Regions from separate parts of the Undibacterium sp. GW821-FHT11H02 genome, predicted to be linked through region 3. Evidence: predicted binding sites of a transcription regulator. Region 3 holds the regulator's gene; each other region holds the start of a gene.

Region 1 (8,119 bases), on a different contig from region 3:
GCGAGTTCTCGGTGGGTTTCTCTGCCGGCGTTGCAGACTCAAGACAAACCACGAACCCAGATGATTTATTGCTGATTGCTGACGCGGCTTTGTATCGCGCAAAACATAGTGGAAAAAATCAAATTGTTTTGGGAACTTGATATGTTTTTTGTCGCGGCTTGGAGTAGATCAGTCATTAGTCATTAAGATTTGAAAGTGAAGTAGACTGTTTTAAGAATTTTTTAATTGCTTTGCGTGCGCCGTTTTATACTACTATCACCCTATAGCAAAAAGCCTGCATAGAATAAACTGTGCAGGCTTTTTTTGCGCTAGTACGAACGAATTTATCGTTTAGTTTTTAGTCAGATGGCTAGCTTTGATTTTCGATTCCAAAGCCTTTCCTTTACGTGCGCGTTTGCCGATATGAATAGCGAGGCCGCTGGCACTTAAACTTACTTCTTGCGGTTTGGCAGCTCGACCTATGCCACTGACTTTGACACCTTTTTGACTGATTGCAGTAGCAGCTATCAGTTTTTCTTTAGGCTCTAATTCCATTAAGATTACACCGCGGCCACCGCTAGAAAGATGTTTGATTTCAGCCAGACCGAATACAAGTAAGCGCCCTTTTTCTGAAAGACAAGCTATCGCACTAGCGTCATCAGAAACAGGGCTTGGTGCTAATGGCTCATCACCTTCCTCTAAAGTCATAAAGGCTTTACCCGCCTTCATACGACCAACCATGTCACCGAGTTTGGCGGTGAAGCCATAACCTGCCGTGGAAGCTAATAAAAGGGATGTCTCGGCTTTGCCAGCGAAATAATGCAAGATACGTGAACCGCTCGCTAAGTCGATCAAAGTCGTGACAGGCACGCCATCGCCGCGAGCACCCGGCAGCGCCGAAACAGGCACGGAATATACGCGACCATTCGAGCCAAATACTAAGAGCTGATCAACCGTGCGGCATTCAAACGTGCCATACAAACTATCACCAGCCTTAAACGTGAATTGAGCAGGATCATGTTCATGTCCAGTTCGAGCACGTACCCAGCCTTTTTCCGAGATCACAACGGTAACAGGCTCATCGATGACCTTTTGTTCAATAGACGCACGTTGTGCTTCTTCGATGACAGTGCGACGTGCATCGCCATATTGTTTTGCGTCAGCTTCGATCTCTTTGATGATGCATTTCTTCATGGCTGAAGGATCATCTAAGAGATTTTGCAAACTGGTTTTTTCGTTGCGCAATTCTGCTAATTCTTGCTGAATTTTTATGGCTTCCAAACGTGCCAATTGGCGCAAGCGAATTTCTAAAATATCTTCTGCCTGACGATCCGATAAGCGGAAAGCTTCCATCAATGCGGGATTAGGTTCATCCGATTCGCGGATGATTTTGATGACCTTATCAATGTTTAGCAGTACCGCTTCACGACCTTCTAAAATATGAATACGGTCATTGACTTTTTTCAGCTTGAACTGAGTGCGACGAGTGACGGTTTCAAAGCGGAAAGTGATCCACTCCGTCAAAATATCGGAGAGTGGTTTTTGACGCGGGCGACCATCTCCACCTATCATCACCAGATTCAATGAAGCGGAAGTTTCGAGCGAAGTATGCGCCAACAACATTTGCATGAATTCGGCTTGATCTTGATTCTTGGATTTCGGTTCCAAGACCAAGCGCACAGCCGCATCTTTGCCCGATTCATCACGTACTGCGTCGAGTACCGACAACATGACTTGCTTCAGACTGACTTGTTCTGGCGACAGAGATTTCTTACCCATTTTGATTTTGGGATTGGTAATCTCTTCGATTTCTTCCAGTACTTTTTGTGAAGAGGTGCCTGGTGGTAGTTCGGTAATCACCGCCTGCCATTGACCACGTGCCAGTTCTTCTATTTTCCAACGCGCCCGTACTTTCAGGCTGCCACGACCACTAGCGTAAATATCACTGATTGCCGCTGCTGGCGTAATGATTTGTCCGCCGCCTGGGAAATCTGGGCCAGGGATGAATTCCATTAACTCAGCATGCGTAGTTTTAGGATTGCGAATTAAGGCGACTGCTGCCTTCGCTACTTCGGTCAAATTGTGTGAAGGGATTTCAGTCGCCATGCCGACGGCGATACCCGATGCGCCATTCAATAAAACGAAGGGCAAGCGTCCTGGCAATAATGTCGGTTCTTCATACGAGCCATCATAGTTGGGCTGAAAATCAACTGTGCCCAGATCAATTTCATCGAGCAATAATTTAGAGATAGGTGTTAAGCGCGCTTCGGTATATCGCATAGCCGCCGCACCATCGCCATCACGTGAACCGAAGTTACCTTGTCCATCAATCAGGGGATAGCGCAAAGAAAAATCCTGCGCCATACGTACCATCGCGTCATACACGGATTGATCGCCATGCGGATGCAACTTACCGAGCACATCACCAACCACGGTCGCTGATTTACGCGGCTTGGCGGAGGAATTTAAACCAAGTTCATTCATCGAATACAAGATTCGACGCTGTACAGGTTTTTGCCCATCGCTGACATCGGGCAGCGCGCGACCTTTCACCACAGAAATCGCGTAATCAAGATAAGCACGCTCAGCGAAAGTCGCCAGCGTCAAAGTCTCGCCATCACCGCCATTACTACCGTTATTGTCCGGGGCTTCGTCAAATAAATTTGCTTGTTCGCTCATAATGTTTTGTTTGTATTTTTGATGATTCTTAAAACCTCTCAACACAGAGGCACAGAGGCACAGAGAAAAATCGGAGAGAAACTAGAAAGTATTTTAAAGATCAGTTTATTGGATACTTTTAAGTTTTAGAGTGTGGTAGGGCGTATTTGCCATATTTTCTGACGACTTGCCGTAGTATGTTCTCTTGCTTTTCTCAGTGTCTCTGTGCCTCTGTGTTGAGAGGTTTAGAAGTTTATTTTTTATATGTCCGCTTCTACCTCATTGCCATGTTCTTCCAGCCATGCCTTACGTGCAGACGCTTCGCCTTTGCCCATTAGCATATTGAAACGACCTTCCGAAAATTCTTGATCGAATTCACCCAGAGACACAGGCAGTAAGCGACGCGTATCAGGATTCATTGTCGTTTCCCACAACTGGTTGGCGTTCATCTCACCCAGACCTTTAAAACGGGAAATCGCCCAAGCACCATCTTTGACTCCATCTTTGCGCAGCTTGTCCTCGATCGCCGTCAATTCACCCTGATCGAGTGCATAAATTTTTTGTGCCGGTTTTTTACCACGCGCTGGTGCATCCACACGGAACAGAGGAGGGCGGGCGATGCAGATATGACCGCGTGCAATCAACTGTGGGAAATGTTTGAAGAACAGCGTCAGTAATAGGACTTGAATATGGGAACCGTCGACGTCCGCATCTGAGAGTATGCAAATTTTGCCGTAACGCAGATTCGTTAAATCGATAGTGTCATTGATGCTGTGCGGATCAACGCCGATCGCAACGGCGATGTCATGAATTTCATTATTCGCGAACAGGCGATCACGTTCGGATTCCCAAGAATTTAAGACCTTGCCGCGCAAGGGAAGAATCGCTTGAAATTCTTTGTCACGTCCCATTTTTGCCGAGCCGCCAGCAGAGTCACCTTCGACTAAAAATAATTCATTGCGTGTGATGTCATTCGATTCGCAATCGGTGAGCTTGCCTGGTAATACTGCCACGCCAGAGGATTTTTTCTTCTCGACTTTTTGCAAAGAACGCAGACGTGATTGTGCTTGCTTGATCACCAATTCGGCGAGTTTTTTACCCAGTTCCACATGCGAATTAAGCCACAGTTCCAAAGGTGGTTTGGAGAAACTCGATACCAGACGTACTGCATCACGTGAATTTAAGCGTTCTTTAATCTGTCCTTGGAATTGCGGGTCTAAGACTTTCGCCGACAGCACAAACGAAGCGCGGGCGAACACGTCTTCTGGCAAAAGTTTTACTCCTTTAGGTAACAAGGAATGCATTTCCGCGAAGCTTTTCACGGCGCCGAATAAGCCTTCACGCAAACCGGATTCATGGGTGCCGCCAGCGGGTGTAGGAATCAAATTCACATACGATTCGCGCACTACACCGCCATCTTCAGTCCATGCCACGACCCACGATGCGCCTTCACCTTCTGCGAAACCATCGGTATCGGCATTCGCAAATTGCTCGCCTTCAAACATGGGGATGACTAAGTCGCCATGTGAGGCTTGTGTAAGTGCTTCAGTTAAATAACCACGTAAGCCTTGATCATATTGCCAGGTCTGACTTTCGCCTGTTTTCGCATTGCTGAAGGTGACTTTAACGCCCGGTAGCAAAACTGCTTTGGAGCGTAGTAAACGTTGCATTTCTGGGATAGAAATATTCGGGGAGTCAAAATATTTTCCATCCGGCCAGACTGAAACGCGGGTGCCATTTTTCTTATCACCACGACCTAAAGCCTGTGTGCTCAATGGCTCAATGACATCACCATTTGCGAACACCAGATTATGTAAGCCGCCTTCGCGCCAGACGGTAATCTCTAAACGTTTGGATAGTGCATTGGTGACAGAAACACCGACCCCGTGCAAACCACCGGAGAAGGCATAAGCGCCACCTGAACCTTTGTCAAACTTGCCGCCAGCATGCAGGCGAGTAAAGACAATTTCTACCGTAGGCACGCCTTCTTCTGGATGCAAACCGACAGGAATGCCGCGGCCATCATCTTCGACGCTGATACTGCCATCGGCATTTAAGGTGACTTGGATATTCTTACAATGACCACCCAAAGCTTCATCCGAGGCATTGTCGATGACTTCTTGAATAATGTGCAGAGGGTTTTCGGTGCGGGTGTACATCCCAGGTCTTTGTTTGACCGGCTCCAGTCCTTTGAGGACACGGATGGATGATTCGCTATAGTCGGATGGGGTTGTGGTTTTTTTAGTTGCCATGCGATGAAATGGGTGAGGAATTTATTAATCTATTAATTTATTGACTTGTTTATTTGCTTTCGCCCGTGTCTGAACGGCGCGTTTCTTTTTTTATCCTACACGGAAAACCGAGGATTTGACGAATTATTGTAATGTGAAATACTGGTTTTATGTACAGTTAATTTTTTGTTTGTGTGGAAAAAAGAAAAATATTTGAACTGCATAGACGCAGAAATCACAAAGTTTTTATCGAGAATTCCTCTGCGTTCTTTGCGCCTCTGCGGTTTGCTATTCGGTCTTCTTTGGTACCGTCGGTCACAATGTGAGAGATGTTGCGCTTACTTGCTCAATAAACGCATTCCTTGTTCTAAGCCCGACAAAGTAATAGGAAACATACGATTACTCAGCAATTGCCGCATGATGTCGATCGACTGTCGATATTGCCAAATGCCTTCGGGTTCGGGATTAAGCCATAAATGCTTAGGAAAGTGCGCAGTGAAACGTTGTATCCAGGTTGCGCCAGCTTCTTCGTTGTTGTATTCTACTGAGCCGCCAGCTTGTAAGATTTCATACGGACTCATGGTGGCATCGCCCACAAAAATTAATTTGGTATCAGGCGTGTATTTGCGTAGCACATCCCAAGTTGGGAATTTTTCTGAATGACGTCGGTGGTTATTTTTCCACAGATAATCGTAGACGCAGTTATGAAAATAATAGAACTCCATATTTTTAAACTCAGTTTTTGCCGCTGAAAACAATTCCTCAATCTGAGCGATGTGATCGTCCATCGTACCGCCGACATCTAGCAACATCAGCACTTTGATATTGTTTTTGCGTTCGGGCTGCATTTTGATATCGAGGTAGCCCGCATTGTTCGCGGTAGCTTTGATCGTCGCATCTAGCGCCAACTCTTCTTCTGCACCTTGTCGTGCGAATTTACGCAAGCGGCGCAGAGCGACTTTGATATTGCGAGTGCCGAGCTCACGTTCGGTATCGTAGTCCTTGAAGGCGCGCGCTTCCCAGACTTTGACCGCAGAACGGCGTTCACTTTTGCCACCTATGCGTATGCCTTCAGGATTATCGCCGCCATTGCCAAAAGGCGAGGTACCGCCCGTGCCTATCCAACGATTCCCACCTTCGTGTCGTTCTTTTTGCTCTTCGAGTAATTGCTTGAGTCTGTCCATCAGCTTGTCGTAGCCGAATTTTTTTAATGCAGCTCTTTGCTCATCTGTCAATTCTCGTTGTAGGCGTTTTTTAAGCCAATCGAGTGGAATGTCGGGATGCTTTTCAAAAATTGTATTGATGCCTTTGAAGTAAAGACCAAAAGCGCGGTCAAATTTATCGTAATTCGCTTCATCTTTGACCAAGATAGTGCGCGACAAGAAATAGAATTCGTCGACCGAAGTGCCAACGACGCCTTGCTGCATGGCTTCTAGCAAGGTCAGAAATTCCTTAATTGACACTGGGATTTTGGCGTCTTTGAGCGTGAAGAAAAAGTCGGTTAACACTGTGTAGTTCTCTGGGGTTGGTATTTAGATTGATAGATAATTAGAATAAACCTGTAAATGGCGCGCGCTTGAGTTTGAATTCCAAATTTGCTTTGACACCAGCCCATTCATGTTTGAGTATGCTGTACACCACAGTGTCACGTACCCGGCCATCTGGCAAAATCATATGGCTACGCAATACACCATCGAGTTTGGCGCCTAAGCGTTCTATGGCTTTTTGCGAGCGTTGGTTGAACCAGTCTGTGCGAAATTCTACTGCAATCCAAAACTTCGAATGCATGCGTCAATAATAAAAGCTTACATTCCGTATTGATGGCACTGCGTTGATAAGATTGTGCATACCATGTGTAACCAACTTCCAGACGTTTGTTGGCACTATCAATATTGCAATAGCGTGTTGATCTGACCACTTTATTTTGACTCTGGTCAAATACGGTGAAGGGTAGGGCAAGGCCTTTGTCTCGTTGCTCGATTGCAGTCTTGAACCAAGTCGTCAGATGTTCTGGCGAAGGCACAGAAGTGAAGAATAATTCCCACAGGCGTCCATCGCTGGCGGCGGCTTGCAAGTCGGTCAGATGATCTTGCGAGAGTGGTGCAAGCCTGGCGTGCAGGCCGGTAAGGGTGATACTGCCAATTGACATCGTGATTCCTGTTGTACGCGTGAGTGCTCAAGCGCTTATTGTAATGCGTCGAAAAAGATATTTCCTTGGTAGTAAGCCTCGGTTTTATTATCGATTTTGCAGGTCTACGACGGTCGCTAGCAATAAAAGCGAGAAGCGGCTTGCACATGGTTTTAAAACCAGTTATACTGCAAAGCTGTACAGAATTTTGCGGCGCGGCCATGTGGGTAATTAAATTCACATCTTGAACCCGTCGCGTTGACCACGTTTAGGAAATCTCATGGCAAATACCGCACAAGCACGTAAACGTGCTCGTCAAGCAGTTAAACAAAATGCACACAACTCTAGTCAGCGTTCGACTTTGCGTACAGCGATCAAAGCTGTTCGTAAGGCAATCGAAGCTGGTGATAAAGCTGCTGCTGCAGTGATCTTTCAGAACTCTGTTTCTACGATCGATCGTATTGCTGACAAAAAAATCATTCACAAAAATAAAGCAGCTCGTCATAAGAGCCGTTTAGCTTCTGCTTTGAAAGCATTGGCTTAATTGTTTTTGTTTTGCGCTGGCTTGATTGGCGTAAATGTAGTAAATAAGTTGCCTACCTTGTAGTTACTTTGTATTCAACTTACGACATAAAAAACCGCAATTTCTATTGCGGTTTTTGTCTTTTCTGCTGCGTTAGATTTGTTCTGATGGTCAAAAGTGTGAGCGCTTTTGCTTATTCAGTGTTACCTGTCAGTGGAAGTCCTTCTACTTTTTGTCCGTTTATAATCTGACGCAGACGAAACCAACCTGAATTCATTTCCAATGCATATCGCGCTTTGCTTTTCGCACAAGTGGTTTGTTCACTGTTGGCCTGCATTTCCTCAATATTAATGATTTTGCCTTGCTCATCAATAAACGCAATCGACAATGGAATTAAGGTATTTTTCATCCACATGCAGTAGTGATCTGCTTGTGCGAACTGGAACATCATCCCTTGATTTTCAGCCAGTGATTCGCGGAACATTAAGCCACGCTGACGCTCCTCGGTAGTGCGCGCTAATTCAGCATCGATTAAGTAGGTGCTAATTTGAAATTGCTGACGCTTAAGCGTCGACTCTGCCGCCGTCGTGTCATGAGTGC
Region 2 (8,119 bases), on a different contig from region 3:
TGGCTAACGTTTAAGGTAATCGTATCCATGGACACATTACCAACCATCGGCACTTCAATCCCTGCAATGTGCGCTACACCGCAATTGCTCAAACTACGCAGCCAACCATCGGCATAACCGACTGAAACGGTGGCAATCTTAGAAGGTTGAGTAGCGCGCCAAGTCTTGCTATAACCGACGCTCGCGCCCATAGGAATCTCACGCGTTTGAATAATCCGTCCTTGCAGTTGCACTACTGAATGCATAGGACTCGCCTGTCCCGCCACTGGAGCAACACCATACAAAGCCGCACCAGGGCGCGCCAAGTCAAAATGAAAATCGGTGCCCAAAAAGATGCCTGAGGAATTTGAAAAACTGGCTTTTAAATCTGGATATTGTTTGCGCAATTGTTCCAACAAATGTTGAAAGCCCTTCAATTGCATTTGATTCATAGGATCGAGTTGATCTTCGGCACAAGCCAAATGACTCATCGCGTAACGAACATCAATGCCTTCGGTGATGCTGAAATCATTCAACCACGTAACCAACTCCGCCTGTGACAGACCCATGCGAGCCATCCCTGTATCGATCTGGATCACAGCAGGGAGACGTTCTTGACGTGCCAGAGCCAGTTTGCGCCATGCTGCGATTTGATCAAGACTATTCAAAACAGGCGTACAGCCGTATTCGATAAACTCAGCCTCATAGCCAACCGGCGAACCGTGCATCACGTAAATCGCGACATCACGTGGAATATGGGCGCGCAAGCTAATCGCTTCTTCCAATTGCGCGACAAACAAATGACGGCAACCTTCATCCACTAAAGCTTTAGAAACAGGAATCGCGCCTAAGCCATAGGCATCCGCTTTCACCGCGGCACCACAGGCAGCCTTACCCAAGCGTCCCTGCAAATAACGGTAATTCGCACGTAGCGCACGCAAATCGATCGTAAGTAGCGCCCCAGCGCGCCCAGCTTCTTGCAGCATAGTCACCTCGAAAAATCATCAATTGCTGTGAATTAGCAATTGCCATGCCAAGTTTTTCAATCGCTGCACAAGCTGCGAAATCAAGGACTTAGCATTACACTCGATAATTTTAACAGAATAGACTGTATCGAAATAAATACAAGAAAAAAGAAATTCCTCTAGAAATCGTTGTTTTATATATGAATACTTATCAGTCGCCTAAGTGTATTAAATTTAATACGATGTATCTAATAGCATACAACCATCATCGCCTGAGAAGCAAATATTCAAGCTAATCAAATTGACTCGCTTCGAACTAGCATTAACTTTAACGCTCGATTTACAATTCTAAGAATACATAAACTAAAGAACAATTAATTAACAAAAATGATGAATTCTCACAATAAGCAAAAAGTTGATACCCCAAAAAATATCAAATGGGATTGCACCCCCATCGCGGATGCGAATGCAGTTCAAGCTGAATATGGCGATTTGCTGATCTTAACCACAAAAGGAGAATTGTACGGGCTCAATTCGGACACTGGCGCTCAAACAAAATTATGCGAAATCGTCTTGCCAGAAATAGATCATTCAAATGACCATGAACATTTTGGCATTTCAAAATTTCGACTGCATTCATCCTTTGTTGGTAAATATGCGGCAGTTGTATTGACCACGGTCAGATTGGAATGCTCATAGAAACCTGTTGCGGAAGGATAATCACGCATATCAATGGTGGCAACTACTGCGAAGAGACTGTGCCTTTCAGCGCATGCTTTATTCATTTCGAAGGACAAAATTTACTAATCCATCGAACAGCTTGGAATCGGCTCGATGTGACCGATCCAGTCAGTGGACAAATCATTACAAATCGATTGATAGCTCCTTATGACTCTTCAGAAAAAAGACCAGAGCATTATCTCGACTACTTTCACGGAAAATTAATCTCCAGCCCTAACAACAATCAACTATTCGACGATGGTTGGGTCTGGCATCCATTATCGGTTCCACGAACTTGGTCAATCAAGCAGTGGCTAACTACCTATCCTTGGGAAAGCGAAGATGGCGACTCAATAATTGATTTTCCTCTAGGCGACGATTGGAGTGTTCCAGCATGTTGGATCGATGATCAACACATTGCAATGTGGGGAATACCCATTTGGGATAAAGACGAGGAAATGGAAATGAGACAAGGTTCGGGAATAGCGATTTATAGCCTTAGTAATTCAAAGGCAACAATCGAAAAAAGTATACGCATCACTAACAAAAATGAATGCAATTATCTATTTTTGAATGGCAGACACCTTTATGTAGTGACGGATGCGGGAACGACTATTTGGGATATCGATTCAGAGCAACAAATGTGTAAACTAGACGATTTCAATCCACAAATTCACAACAAACACAACGACACGCTTATTGCTTTCACGGCGAACTCGATCAGCATACTTTCCGTGCCCACAATAAAATCTAATGGCGTAAAGTAATTACCGAGGGAAAACAACTGCTATCTGTCTTTAACAAAGCTGCACCGTCACGAAGCCCCCCACAAATCCCCGTTCGGATTAGTGCGCGGCGCAGTCAAACCGAAGTGTTCGTAAGCACTGGCAGTGGCGATGCGGCCGCGTGGTGTACGCTGCAAATAACCTTGCTGTATCAAATACGGCTCTAACACATCTTCTATCGTATCGCGCTCTTCGCCAATGGCTGCGGCGACATTGTCTAAGCCAACCGGACCACCGCCAAATTTAAACAAGATGGCTTCGAGCAATTTTCTATCCATCAAATCAAAACCGACCGCATCCACATCCAGCATCTTCAATGCAGCATCGGCCATAGGCTTGGTGATTTCGCCATTGCCTTTGACTTGGACATAATCACGTACGCGGCGCAATAAGCGATTCGCAATCCGTGGTGTGCCGCGCGCACGTTTTGCGATTTCAAATGCGCCGTCATCTTTAATCGGAACTTGCAACAAAGATGCGGAACGAGTAACGATACGACTGAGTTCTTCTGACGTATAAAATTCTAAGCGAGCCACAATACCAAAACGATCGCGCAAAGGATTGGTCAGCATCCCGGCACGCGTGGTCGCCCCAACCAAAGTGAATGGCTGCAGATCAAGCTTGACTGAGCGCGCTGCTGGACCTTCACCTATCATGATATCGATTTGATAGTCCTCTAAAGCAGGATACAAAATCTCTTCCACCACTGGCGAGAGGCGATGGATTTCATCAATGAACAAGACATCGTTCGCTTCGAGATTGGTCAGCAACGCCGCCAGATCACCGGCACGCTCCAGCACAGGGCCTGAAGTCTGGCGCAGATTCACACCCATCTCGCGCGCAATAATATGCGCCAAGGTCGTTTTACCTAAACCTGGTGGGCCAAACAATAAGGTGTGGTCGAGTGCCTCTTTACGCTGACGCGCCGCACCGATGAAGATTTCTAACTGATCACGGATCTTCTCTTGTCCAACATATTCATCCAGTTGTTTAGGACGCAAAGCACGTTCTATCGCCTCTTCATTAGGTGAAGTTGGCGTCGCTGCAATGATGCGGGTATCGACGAATTGCGTGGAGAGATTGTCGGTTTGTATGCTCATGTTTTTCTATTCGTGTTTAACTCTTAGACAAAGCTTTGAGTGCTGCTTTAATCCCATCCGACACGCCCGATCCTGCAGGCACCAATTTCAAAGCCGCCAAGGCTTCTTTATCAGAATAACCGAGAGCTAATAAGGCATTCAAAATATCCGAACTATGATCGCCAGCGGCTGCAGCCACTCCAGCAGCACCCAGATCGGCACCCAGCTTGCCTTTAAGTTCAAGCAGCAAGCGCTCGGCGGTCTTTTTACCGATACCAGGCACACGTGTTAAACGCCCTGCTTCCTGCAAAGTAATTGCCTGAGCCAAATCAGCGACTGACATGCCGGATAAAATTGATAATGCAGTACGCGCGCCGACACCACTGATTTTAATTAATTGCTTGAAAGTTGCACGTTCTTCAGCGGTACCAAAGCCAAATAAGACATGTGCATCTTCGCGGATCGCTAAATGGGTCAACAAGGCGACCTTTTCACCGAGCGCAGGCAGATTATAGAAAGTGCTCATAGGCACATCGATTTCATAACCAACACCTTGGCAATCAACCATGATTTGCGGCGGGTTCTTTTCGATTAAGGTTCCGGCGATACGACCTATCATGCTGGGCTTTCGTACTGTATAAATAAACAGTAATAGTAAACTATTCTCTGCTGGTTGTGGTGGCGATGTTTTTGCTGAATTGTTGGTTTTAACTCTTGCAACTGGTTAACTCAACTGAACGATTGCTGGTCGGGTGTGGCCCGACAGCCAATTACCTTTTTTGCTTCGTCAAAAAAGGTAATCCAAAAAAGACGACCGTAGACTCGCCCCTGCGGGGTGCTTACGCTACGCTCCAGCATAATTTGCGCATCACAAAAAATGGGAAAGTGTTGAAACTCGCTACGCTCAGACACAACACTTTCTTATCCATTTTCTGTGAAGCACAAATTACATCGTCTCAAACGGGGGTAGGTCAAAAGCAAATTCAAAAGCAACGATCGACAACAGCTAATGGAAAATTGAATGTCCATCGGTACTGATTGTTTTGGTGTTGCCGTTGCTTTTGACTTTGTTTTTGCTTTTGTTTTTGCTTTTGTTTTTGCTTTTGTTTTTGCTTTTGTTTTTGACGCCGTTCCACTTCTGACACTGCCAATTGTGCAGGACAGAAAATGGATAAAGAAAGTGTTGTTGTCTGAGCGAAGCGAGTTTCAACACTTTCCCATTTTTTGTCCTGCACAATTGGGAACCCGAAGGGCAGTGGCAGCGTGGTCGCCTTTCTTTGCTTCCTTTCTTTGGCGAAGCAAAGAAAGGGAGTGGCTGTCGGGCCACCCCCGACCTGCAAATTAAAAATCATCTACAAAATTTAAACCACCACAACGGACAAAGATCCAACTTGATATGAATACAAAATAATAGGGTTAGATTAAATTATCGCAAGTCATTTTGAAATTAAATTTTGAATTTTTTCTAACCCCATTTTTCACAACTTTGCCTAAACATAAATGACCGAATACTTACTACCAAGTTCCGATTGAAGTGAAAGACATAGATCATGCCCTTTATCATGAAACTCAACCTTCAATTTCTCTGACGAGAAACCGGATTGGACTGGATCATCGAGATTTAGCGTAGCATCAAATATTTCAGCCCATTCATTTAACATTGAGATTAAATTTTCAGAAATTGGGAGAGATGCTGGATCAACATTTCCTACAAGATTTGACGAATTCTCCCAAAGTGGGAAACACTGATAATCGGCCATCAATTTCAAACATCTCATTCGTTATCTCCCAGCAAGGTTTGGTCAACCAATCAACCTGCCCGCCCTAACCCGCAAACCCTTCTTAGCCAACTCAGGCGCAATCGCACCCAGCGTCTTCAAAGTATCCCCACTATGCGCATGACAAATCGCCACACCCAGAGCATCAGCTGCATCGGAACTAGGCGTGCCAGATAAAGACAACAAACGCTGCACCATATCTTGCACTTGCTCTTTCTTGGCTTTACCGTGACCGACTACACCTTGCTTGACTTGCAGAGCCGTGTATTCTGCAACATTCAATTCAGCTTGAACCAAAGCGCAAATCGCAGCACCACGTGCTTGGCCAAGTAGTAGTGTTGATTGTGGATTGACGTTGACGAATACCTTCTCAATTGCCGCGCAATCGGGTTGGTAAGTTTGGATGATTTCAGTGACGCCGGAAAGAATGGTTTTGAGGCGTTCTGGCAAAGTGCCTTCAACTGTTTTGATAGTACCTGAAGCGATGTAAGTGAGCTTACTGCCCTGCTTATGGATGACACCAAAACCTGTGGTGCGTAAGCCGGGATCTATGCCTAGGATTTTCATTGGTGTTTGTTTTCTGTGTATGAATTTATTGCTAAATTATACGCAGGTCTTGAGTGTTAGCGTGTTGTACTTCTGATCCGTAATTGCTTTTGTTTTTGCTCAACGAACGCCGCTGGATTCCTGCCTTCGCAGGAATGACGGTCAACAAATGCTAGGTTTAGTTTGAAGTTTTTCAGCTTTGTTTCCTACCAACAGTCATGCATCAGCAAACAAATTACCGTCGCTCCTGCGAAGGCAGGAGCCCAGTGTCGTTAGTTCAAGGCTGATAAAAGATCTGGGGTGAAACAGTCACTACAAAATCGAATCAAACAAATCATTCCAATAAGGATTAGTCGTTTCAATCAAATTGATCTTCCACTCACGCTTCCACTTCTTGATTTGCTTCTCACGCACAATCGCGCCTTCGATAGAATCGCAAGCCTCAAACCAAACAAGTTTGTCCACGCTGTACTTTTCAGTAAAGCTTGGTACAAACTTGTTTTTGTGTTGATAGATTCGCTGAACCAGATCGCTTGTCACACCAACATACAAGGTGCCATTACGATCACTGGCGAGAATGTAGACGAACGCCATTTTACTAACGACGTCCTGAGTGCAAATTAATGTCTAAAATGACGAACACCGGTGTACAACATGACGACACCACGTTCATCTGCAGCATCAATCACTTCTTGATCACGCATAGAACCACCTGGATGAATCACGCACGTTGCGCCTGCATCGACCACGACATCTAGACCATCGCGGAATGGGAAGAATGCATCAGACGCAACTGCAGAACCCTGCAAAGTCAAACCAGCATTTTGTGCTTTGATCGAAGCGATACGTGCGGAATCGATACGGCTCATTTGACCTGCGCCTACGCCTAAAGTCATGCCATTACCGCAGAACACAATCGCGTTGGATTTAACGTATTTAGCGACGCGCCATGCGAACATCATGTCGGCCATTTGTTGCGGTGTTGGTTGCAATTTACTGACCACGCGCGCATCGGCTGGCAAGACGTTTTTCGCGTCTGGTGCTTGCACTAACAAGCCGCCACCAACACGTTTCACATCATATTGATTCACACCAGAACCGAGAGGGATTTCTAACAAGCGCACGTTTTGTTTTGCTGCAAAAATTTGTTTGGCTTCGGCAGTGAAAGACGGTGCGATCAAGACTTCAACGAATTGTTTTGCGACTGCTTCTGCTGCTGCGCCATCGCACACGGTATTGAAAGCAATGATGCCGCCGAAAGCGGAAGTTGGATCGGTTTGCAAAGCTTTGCTATACGCTTCCAATGCCGTCGCACCGATCGCTACGCCACATGGATTCGCATGTTTCACGATCACGCACGCGCCAGTGTCAAAAGACTTTACGCATTCCCACGCTGCATCAGCATCGGCGATATTGTTGTAGGACAGTTCTTTACCTTGCAATTGCGTGTAGTTCGCTAATGCACCTGCAACTGGTGCCAGATCGCGATAGAAAGAAGCGGATTGATGTGGGTTTTCGCCGTAACGCATTTCTTGTACTTTTTCGAAATGCATATTCAGCGTTTGTGGATAAGCACTACGCGTTGTGTGTGCTTTATCTTCACCCAAGCTGGTCAAGTAATTCGTGATCGCGCCATCGTATTGTGCGGTGTGCGCGAAGACTTTTTTCGCCAGCATGAACTTAGTGTCATATGACACGCCATTGTTGCCTGCCTTCATTTCCGCCAGAACTGTTGCGTAATCGCTAGGGTCACAAATCACGACTACGTCTTTGTGATTTTTTGCGGAGGAGCGCAACATGGTTGGACCACCGATATCGATATTTTCAATCGCGTCTTCCAAGGAACATTCGGCTTTGGCGACGGTTGCCTGAAATGGATAGAGATTCACCACCACCATATCGATGGTTGGAATACCGTGTTTTTCTAAAGCAGCTTGGTGCTCAGGAAAATCGCGGCGAGCCAAAATACCGCCGTGTACTTTCGGATGCAAAGTCTTGACACGACCATCCAGCATCTCAGGAAAACCTGTGTAATCGGCTACTTCAGTAACAGGCAAACCGTTATCTGCCAGAAGTTTTGCAGTACCGCCAGTGGACAAAAGTTTGACGCCCATGGCATTAAGTTCACGTGCAAATTCGAGAACACCAGTTTTGTCCGAGACGGACAGGAGAGCTTGTTTGATCATGATAAAGATAGGTAATTAAAATTAAAGAAGACCGTGTTGCTGCAATTTTTTGCGCAAGGTATTGCGGTTAATGCCGAGCAT
Region 3 (8,119 bases):
AAAACAAATACATACTACAAAAAACTATTCACTATCACCGTAAATTGACAAGGAGCCTGTGTAGTTATCAAACTTGGTATATTCACCAAGGAAGGTCAAGCGAACACTGCCAATTGGCCCGTTACGCTGTTTACCAATAATGATTTCCGCGGTTCCTTTATCAGGAGAGTCTGGGTTATAGACTTGATCACGATAAATAAACAAAATCACGTCCGCATCTTGCTCGATCGCTCCAGACTCACGCAGATCTGACATCACAGGGCGTTTGTTCGGGCGCTGCTCCAACGAGCGGTTTAACTGCGACAAAGCAATAACCGGGCATTGCAATTCTTTCGCTAAGCCTTTTAAACTACGAGAAATTTCGGAAATTTCAGTCGCACGATTTTCCCCCCCAGAATTACCCGACATCAACTGCAAGTAATCAATAATGATCAAGCCAAGTTTGCCGCACTGGCGTGACAAGCGGCGAGAGCGGGCACGTAACTCAATTGAACTTAGGGCTGGCGTTTCATCAATATAAAACTGTGCTTCATTCATCTTTTGAATTGCATGTGTCAAACGCGGCCAATCCTCATCGATCAAACGACCTGTACGCAAACGATGTTGATCCAACTTACCGACCGAACCTAACATACGCATCGCTAATTGCGCGCCGCCCATCTCCATCGAAAACACGGCGACAGGAAGTCCGCTATCAATTGCGACATTCTCACCAATATTGATTGAGAAAGCCGTCTTACCCATGGAAGGGCGACCCGCAACAATAATTAAGTCACCTGGCTGTAGCCCTGAGGTCATACGATCCAGATCGACAAAGCCCGTCGGTACTCCCGTAATATCGCTAGTGTGATCACGGTTATACAACTCGTCAATGCGCTCTACCACCTGGGTCAATAAAGGCTGAATGGCATGAAAACCTTGTGCACCACGCGCCCCCTCTTCTGCAATCGCAAAAATTTTGGATTCCGCTTCATCCAGCATTTGCTTCACTTCTTTGCCCTGCGGATTAAATGCCTGGCCAGAAATTTCATCTGCGACCGTGATCAACTTACGCAGTACGCCGCGATCCCGCACAATTTCGGCGTAACGACGAATATTTGCCGCTGAGGGTGTATTTTGCGCCAATGCGTTTAAGTAAGTCAGGCCACCAACATCATCTGCTTTCCCGGCAGCATTCAAGGCATCGAATACGGTGATGACGTCGGCTGGACGAGAAGAATTGACCAGCTTAACGATAAATTGAAAAATAATGCGGTGATCGTAACGATAAAAATCGTCTTCACGAATAAAATCAGCGATCCTATCCCACGCAGCATTATCGAGCAACAAACCACCCAAAACTGATTGTTCAGCTTCGATGGAATGTGGAGGTACGCGGATTGAGTCTAACTGGGGATCTGAGGGCGGTTTCATGGTGCGCATTATACCTTTTTATTCCTACTCAAAAACAGAAGAAACATCTCAAATAACAAGCTTTAAATCAAGAATATTTTGGGCAAATAATAGATACGCAAATCATTTTCATAATTTTCTTGGCACCTACTTTTCTACTAAATAATTGTCAGATCTCAATATTTAATAGCGACAAAAACAGTCATAAAAAAAGCCGGGAAAACCCGGCTTTTTTGGCTCTCGAAAGAACTAAACTTAAGCGTGCTCGCCCAAAACAGCTACGATTACGTCGACCACAACGTCCGTATGCAAAGCCACGGAAACAGAATGATCGCCAGTTGTTTTCAAAGGACCAGCTGGCAAGCGAACTTGCGCCTTTTCAACTGCGAAACCTTGTTTAGCCAATGCTTCAGCGATATCGAAGTTGGTTACTGAACCGAACAAACGGCCATCCACACCTGCTTTTTGAGAAATTTGAACTGTCAAACCGTTCAATTTTTCACCTTGAGCTTGCGCTTCAGCCAATTTAGCAGCTGCTGCTTTTTCCAACTCAGCGCGTTTCGCTTCAAATTCAGCGATCGCAGCTGCAGTTGCACGACGAGCAATACGTTGTGGAATCAAAAAGTTACGAGCGTAACCATCTTTAACACGAACTACATCACCCAGATTGCCGAGATTAACGACTTTATCCATCAAAATAACTTGCATGTTTTTCTCCTAATTTCCGTCGTCAATTACGCTGTGTGCAAATCAGTGTAAGGCAACAACGCGAGATAGCGTGCGCGCTTAACTGCTGTGTCAACTTGACGTTGATACAAAGCTTTAGTACCAGTCAAACGTGCAGGCATAATTTTGCCGTTTTCTTGGATGAAATCTTTTAATGTATCGATGTCTTTGTAGTCAACTGCTGCGACATGACCCGCTGAGAAGCGGCAGAATTTTTTACGTTTGAACAAAGGATTTTGTTGCTGACGCTTTTGTTTTAATTTGCTTTTATCAAATTTTTTACCGAATGCCATTTTAGGCTCCTAATCTAGTAAATTTGTTTCGTTTTCTATTGTTATTTCAGCTTCCTGAAATTCAGTAACATGAAAAACGAGACTTTTGCTGTTGCGGTTTTTGCGTGCTAAGAAACCTGTAAAAATCATAAACATACCGAGCTCAATATCCAAGAATCGTTTTGAAATTTCACCTGCGGCAATTGCAGCAATTTCAAACTCAACTTGACGTTCACCACCTGCTTGCACCTGCTTAGAGTCGTGCACTAAAGTTGCTGTCGCGATGGGTATTCCCGCTGGGGTATAACGCAACACTGACTTTTCAACAACCGCAGCGACTACTTTAAGTTGATTCACAAGTTGCTGACTCTCAATTATGACTAACTGGTTCCTACACGCTCTTAGTCAAAACGATTAAGCTGCTGGAGCTTCAACACGTTGTGCCTTAGCAGAATCTTCTTTCTGCACAGACTTCATCATTGGAGAAGGAGCTGTTTCTGCTTTTTTCAATTTAACTGTGAGGTGGCGCAATACGGCATCATTAAATTTGAATGCTGTTTCCAACTCAAGCAAAGTTTCAGCGTCGCACTCAATGTTCATGCAAACATAGTGAGCTTTAGCTAATTTTTGAATCATGTAAGCCAGTTGACGACGGCCCCAATCTTCAACGCGGTGCACTTGGCCGCCACGTGTAGTTACGCTAGCTTTGTAGCGTTCGATCATTGCAGGAACTTGCTCGCTTTGATCGGGATGTACGATAAATACGATTTCATAATGACGCATAATTTCTCCTTGTGGACAAAAATAAAGCCTGCCTCGGCGTCAAGACGAGTGCAGGAAGAGGACAGCCCGAGACTATAACGCACTTTCCTATCATAATCAAGCAGTTAGATCACCTGTAACACTTAATTAGAATTTACGGCACTTCTTCGCGACACGAACAGTGCATATTTAATGCGGATGGATTGGTTAAATGTAAAAAAAACACAAAATAACTTGCATTCAGCCATTTACTGTATAAAAATACAGTCTGCTTATATATACAGCCTCTTTTAGCATATACCAAGATTAAATTCAGATTCTTCAGACTCAATTCAGATTCCATCGGGACTACCATGCTCAAGCTCACCGCACGCCAAGAACAAATTCTCAACCTCATAAAAGATGCTATTCAAAATACAGGATTTCCACCAACCCGTGCTGAAATCGCCAATGAGTTAGGCTTTCGCTCGACTAACGCTGCAGAAGAGCATTTGCAAGCCTTAGCGCGTAAAGGTGTTATTGAAATTGCTGCTGGCACCTCCCGCGGTATTCGATTATTAGAATCAGAGTTATCAAACTCCATGCCAAATATGCAAATGGCGTTACCGCATCCAGCTTTGATGCAATTAAGTCTGCCCTTAGTCGGACGTGTGGCAGCCGGATCGCCGATTTTGGCAACTGAACATGTGGAAGCGACTTACCAAGTCGATCCGTCATTGTTTTCTGCTAAACCAGATTTTTTACTCAGAGTTCGTGGTTTGTCGATGCGCGACATAGGGATCATGGATGGCGATTTGCTCGCCGTCAAAAAAACGGATACTGCTCGCAATGGGCAGATTGTCGTGGCACGCATAGGTGAAGAAGTTACCGTAAAACGATATTTGAAAACTTCAAGCGGAGTTGAACTGCTACCGGAAAATCCGGACTTCTCACCCATTATCGTAAATGAAAATGAAACCGACTTTGCGCTAGAAGGCCTTGCAGTTGGCTTGCTGCGCAGCTGGTAAGTAAATCTAGAGAATAAATATGTTTGAGTCCATTAGTCAAAGCGATTAAAGATCATTCTCACTAACCGTAAGTGCACGTAAGTGCAAAACTTCTAAAAAAAATGCCCGATAAAATCATCGGGCATTTTTTCTATTGAGCGACAAAGAGAAATTGTAGATACTAATCAATGCTTAATCGTGGAAGTATCTGCGCTCGCGTCAGCTTTTGCGACCGTAGGCACAGCCATCTCCTCCTCCGTTAGAGGAACAGGCTGACGCTCCAACGCAATTTCCAAGACTTTATCAATCCAACGCACTGGAATAATCTCCAGCTTGTTTTTGACGTTATCAGGAATTTCCGTCAGATCTTTCGCATTCTCCTCTGGGATCAACACAGTTTTAATTCCACCGCGATGTGCCGCCAACAGCTTCTCTTTCAAACCACCAATTGGCAGAACTTCACCGCGAAGTGTAATCTCACCTGTCATCGCCACATCTGCACGTACTGGAATACCAGTAAAGATCGATACCATTGCCGTGGTCATCGCAATCCCCGCGGATGGACCATCTTTCGGTGTTGCACCTTCAGGCACGTGAATATGCACATCGGTTTTTTCAAATACATCGGCCTTAATACCTAAACGCGCAGCTCGGCTACGAACCACGGTACGAGCTGCCTCAATCGACTCCTTCATTACATCGCCTAGTGTACCAGTGCGTATCGTTGCTCCCTTACCCGGCATAGACACCGCCTCAATGGTCAACAAATCACCGCCGACTTCCGTCCATGCTAAACCAACGACTTGACCGACCTGATTTTCTTTGGTCGCTACACCAAAATCAAAACGACGCACACCCAAAAATTTATCTAGATTTTTCGACGTGATCGTGGCTTTCTTTTCGGTCTTTTTCAACAACAACATCTTCACAACTTTGCGGCAGATTTTAGAGATTTCACGTTCCAATGAACGCACCCCAGCTTCACGCGTATAGTAACGAATAATATCGCGAATCGCAGATTCTGAAACTGAAATTTCTTCTTCTTTCAAACCATTATTCTTGACTTGCTTAGGTAACAAATAACGCAATGCGATACTCGCTTTTTCATCTTCCGTGTAACCCGATAAACGTATCACTTCCATCCGATCTAACAAGGCCGGTGGAATGTTATAAGAATTCGAGGTCGCCACAAACATAACGTCGGACAAATCAAAATCAACCTCAATGTAATGATCTGAAAAGGTATGATTTTGTTCCGGATCCAAAACCTCCAACAAAGCTGAAGATGGATCGCCACGGAAATCGGCTCCCATCTTATCCACTTCGTCGAGCAAGAATAAAGGATTGCGCACGCCTGCTTTTGACAGACTCTGCAAAATTTTCCCAGGCATAGAACCAATATAAGTACGACGATGACCACGGATCTCGGCTTCATCACGAACGCCACCCAAGGCCATACGAACAAACTTACGGTTCGTGGCACGCGCAATCGATTGTCCAAGTGAAGTTTTACCAACACCAGGAGGGCCAACCAGACACAAAATTGGTGCTTTCAATTTATCGACACGTTGTTGAACCGCGAGATATTCTAGAATACGCTCTTTCACCTTATCTAAACCGTAGTGATCGTCGCTCAATACTTTTTCCGCATTGCTCAAATCATTATTCACTTTGGATTTTTTCTTCCAAGGTAAATTAACGATAGTATCGATGTAATTACGTACTACAGTTGCCTCAGCCGACATAGGCGACATCATCTTGAGTTTTTTCAACTCATTCATTGCCTTATCGCGCGCTTCTTTCGGCATTTTCGCAGCCGTTATCTTCTTCTCGAGTTCATCAATATCCGCGCCCTCTTCGCCTTCACCGAGCTCTTTTTGAATCGCTTTGACCTGCTCATTCAAATAGTACTCACGTTGCGATTTTTCCATCTGGCGCTTAACCCGACCGCGGATACGCTTCTCAACTTGAAGTATGTCCAACTCACCTTCTAGCTGGCCAAGTAAATGTTCGAGGCGCTTAGCAACACTAAAAATTTCCAGAATAACTTGTTTTTGCTCCAGCTTTAAAGGCAGGTGCGCAGCGATAGTATCGGCCAGACGACCAGCATCATCTATGCCAGATAAAGAGGCCAAGATTTCTGGTGGGATTTTTTTATTCAGTTTTACATATTGGTCGAATTGCTGCACGATCGCACGACGCATAGCTTCGACTTCAGAATCGTCTCCAGCGTCCAAAGCAACTGGTGTCAAGTCGGCGATAAAATGCGATTCGGAATCAGTAATATGATGAATACGCGCACGTTGCGTACCTTCGACCAATACCTTAACGGTACCGTCTGGCAGTTTCAACATCTGCAAGATATTCGCAATACAGCCAATTTCATAAATATCTTCAGCTGATGGCTCATCTTTTGCTGCGGCTTTTTGTGCCGCCAGCATAATACTCTTGCCCTGCTCCATCGCGGCTTCCAAAGCCTTGATCGATTTTGGACGACCAACAAACAATGGGATCACCATGTGAGGGAATACCACGACATCGCGCAATGGCAATAAGGGTAATTCTGTACGTTCAGTAATTGTGGAAGTTGTCATGGCGCACCTTTTAAAAAATTACAGTAACTAGATTGGCGCACTAGGCTAAAACTCAAGCCCGTCATCCGAAAAAAACAATAAAAAAAGCCACACAGAGAAGTCTCCGGGTAGCTTTTCGATTGAAGCTAAAAATCTCTATTGTTTCGATAAATTGTACCGTTTATTTTTGCGAATCACAGGCAAAAAAAGCTGATTCGCAAAAAGATTGCGGAAATTTTCAATAAAACGACTGAATTGCAACTGAGTTTGAAATAATGGAAATATTACGCACCTGCAACTTTAGCTTGTTCGTTGTAAATCAACAATGGTTTTGCGCCATTATTGATGGTATTTTCATCAATAACCACTTTGCTGACATTTTTCTCGCTCGGTAATTCGAACATGATATCGAGCAAAGCGTGTTCTAGTATGGAACGTAAACCACGCGCGCCAGTTTTACGGGCGATCGCTTTCTTAGCAATGGCCTGCAACGCCGAAGGACGAATCTCGAGCTCGCAACCCTCCATCTCCAGCAGTTTTGCGTACTGTTTAATTAAGGCATTTTTTGGTTCAACCAAAATCTGAATCAAAGCAGCCTCATCCAACTCCATCAGGGTCGCAATCACTGGCAAACGACCAACTAATTCGGGAATGATCCCGAACTTAATCAAGTCCTGTGGCTCCGCATCAAGAATAACCTGGCTAGCACTTTTTTGACTTTCGCTTTTCACACTGGCCGCAAAACCGATACCACTCTTCTCCGAGCGATCAGAAATAATCTTCGCCAAACCATCAAACGCACCACCGCAAATAAACATAATATTGGTCGTATCGATTTGAATGAAATCTTGATTAGGATGCTTACGCCCCCCTTGTGGTGGCACCGATGCCATCGTTCCTTCAATCAATTTCAACAAAGCTTGCTGCACACCCTCGCCCGACACATCTCGGGTAATGGAAGGGTTTTCTGCTTTACGTGAAATCTTGTCTATTTCATCGATATAGACGATACCTTTTTGGGCTCGCTCTACTTCGTAGTTGCAATTTTGCAGTAACTTTTGAATGATATTTTCCACATCTTCACCGACGTAACCAGCCTCGGTCAAAGTCGTCGCATCCGCAATCACAAATGGCACATTCAACATACGTGCCAGCGTTTGGGCCAACAAGGTTTTACCGGAGCCCGTAGGACCAACCAACAAGATGTTACTCTTAGCGAGTTCAACATCATCCTTCTTACCCAAATGTTTTAGACGTTTATAGTGGTTGTAGACTGCGACGGCCAAAATGCGCTTTGCTTTCTCTTGCCCGATCACGTATTGATCCAACAATTCTGTAATTTCAACGGGAGTTGGCAAATCGCTTTTCGCGGAGCTAATCGGCTCCAGCGCATTGATTTCATCACGAA

The links. Region 3 encodes LexA, which represses DNA repair genes until DNA is damaged. Its sites were predicted from a motif close to ACTGTATNNNNATACAGT; they were not measured.
Region 1: AC1RR2_RS11050 (DNA topoisomerase IV subunit B) is a predicted target of LexA. The motif match lies at 5,030-5,047, and genes of this name have one in related genera.
Region 2: ruvA (Holliday junction branch migration protein RuvA) is a predicted target of LexA. The motif match lies at 4,161-4,178, and genes of this name have one in related genera.

What each region holds. Positions count from the first base shown of each region.
Region 1 is NZ_JBXARG010000009.1:80,576-88,694, reverse strand. Features, by position in the region: gene AC1RR2_RS11060 (diguanylate cyclase) at 1-140, shown strand, start outside; gene parC (DNA topoisomerase IV subunit A) at 331-2,658, opposite strand; gene AC1RR2_RS11050 (DNA topoisomerase IV subunit B) at 2,898-4,889, opposite strand; gene AC1RR2_RS11045 (vWA domain-containing protein) at 5,207-6,376, opposite strand; partial or broken gene AC1RR2_RS11040 (GNAT family N-acetyltransferase) at 6,417-7,023, opposite strand; gene rpsT (30S ribosomal protein S20) at 7,277-7,540, shown strand; gene AC1RR2_RS11030 (DUF192 domain-containing protein) at 7,713-8,119, opposite strand, start outside.
Region 2 is NZ_JBXARG010000017.1:12,168-20,286, reverse strand. Features, by position in the region: gene alr (alanine racemase) at 1-965, opposite strand, end outside; gene AC1RR2_RS15895 (hypothetical protein) at 1,332-1,643, shown strand; gene AC1RR2_RS15890 (hypothetical protein) at 1,781-2,431, shown strand; gene ruvB (Holliday junction branch migration DNA helicase RuvB) at 2,479-3,549, opposite strand; gene ruvA (Holliday junction branch migration protein RuvA) at 3,566-4,147, opposite strand; gene AC1RR2_RS15875 (hypothetical protein) at 4,550-4,873, shown strand; gene AC1RR2_RS15870 (immunity protein CdiI family protein) at 5,019-5,288, opposite strand; gene ruvC (crossover junction endodeoxyribonuclease RuvC) at 5,331-5,873, opposite strand; gene AC1RR2_RS15860 (GIY-YIG nuclease family protein) at 6,165-6,446, opposite strand; gene purH (bifunctional phosphoribosylaminoimidazolecarboxamide formyltransferase/IMP cyclohydrolase) at 6,473-8,038, opposite strand; gene AC1RR2_RS15850 (helix-turn-helix domain-containing protein) at 8,060-8,119, opposite strand, start outside.
Region 3 is NZ_JBXARG010000004.1:267,197-275,315, reverse strand. Features, by position in the region: gene AC1RR2_RS06455 (replicative DNA helicase) at 25-1,413, opposite strand; gene rplI (50S ribosomal protein L9) at 1,648-2,100, opposite strand; gene rpsR (30S ribosomal protein S18) at 2,127-2,411, opposite strand; gene priB (primosomal replication protein N) at 2,421-2,747, opposite strand; gene rpsF (30S ribosomal protein S6) at 2,805-3,173, opposite strand; gene lexA (transcriptional repressor LexA) at 3,506-4,159, shown strand; gene lon (endopeptidase La) at 4,324-6,732, opposite strand; gene clpX (ATP-dependent Clp protease ATP-binding subunit ClpX) at 6,996-8,119, opposite strand, start outside.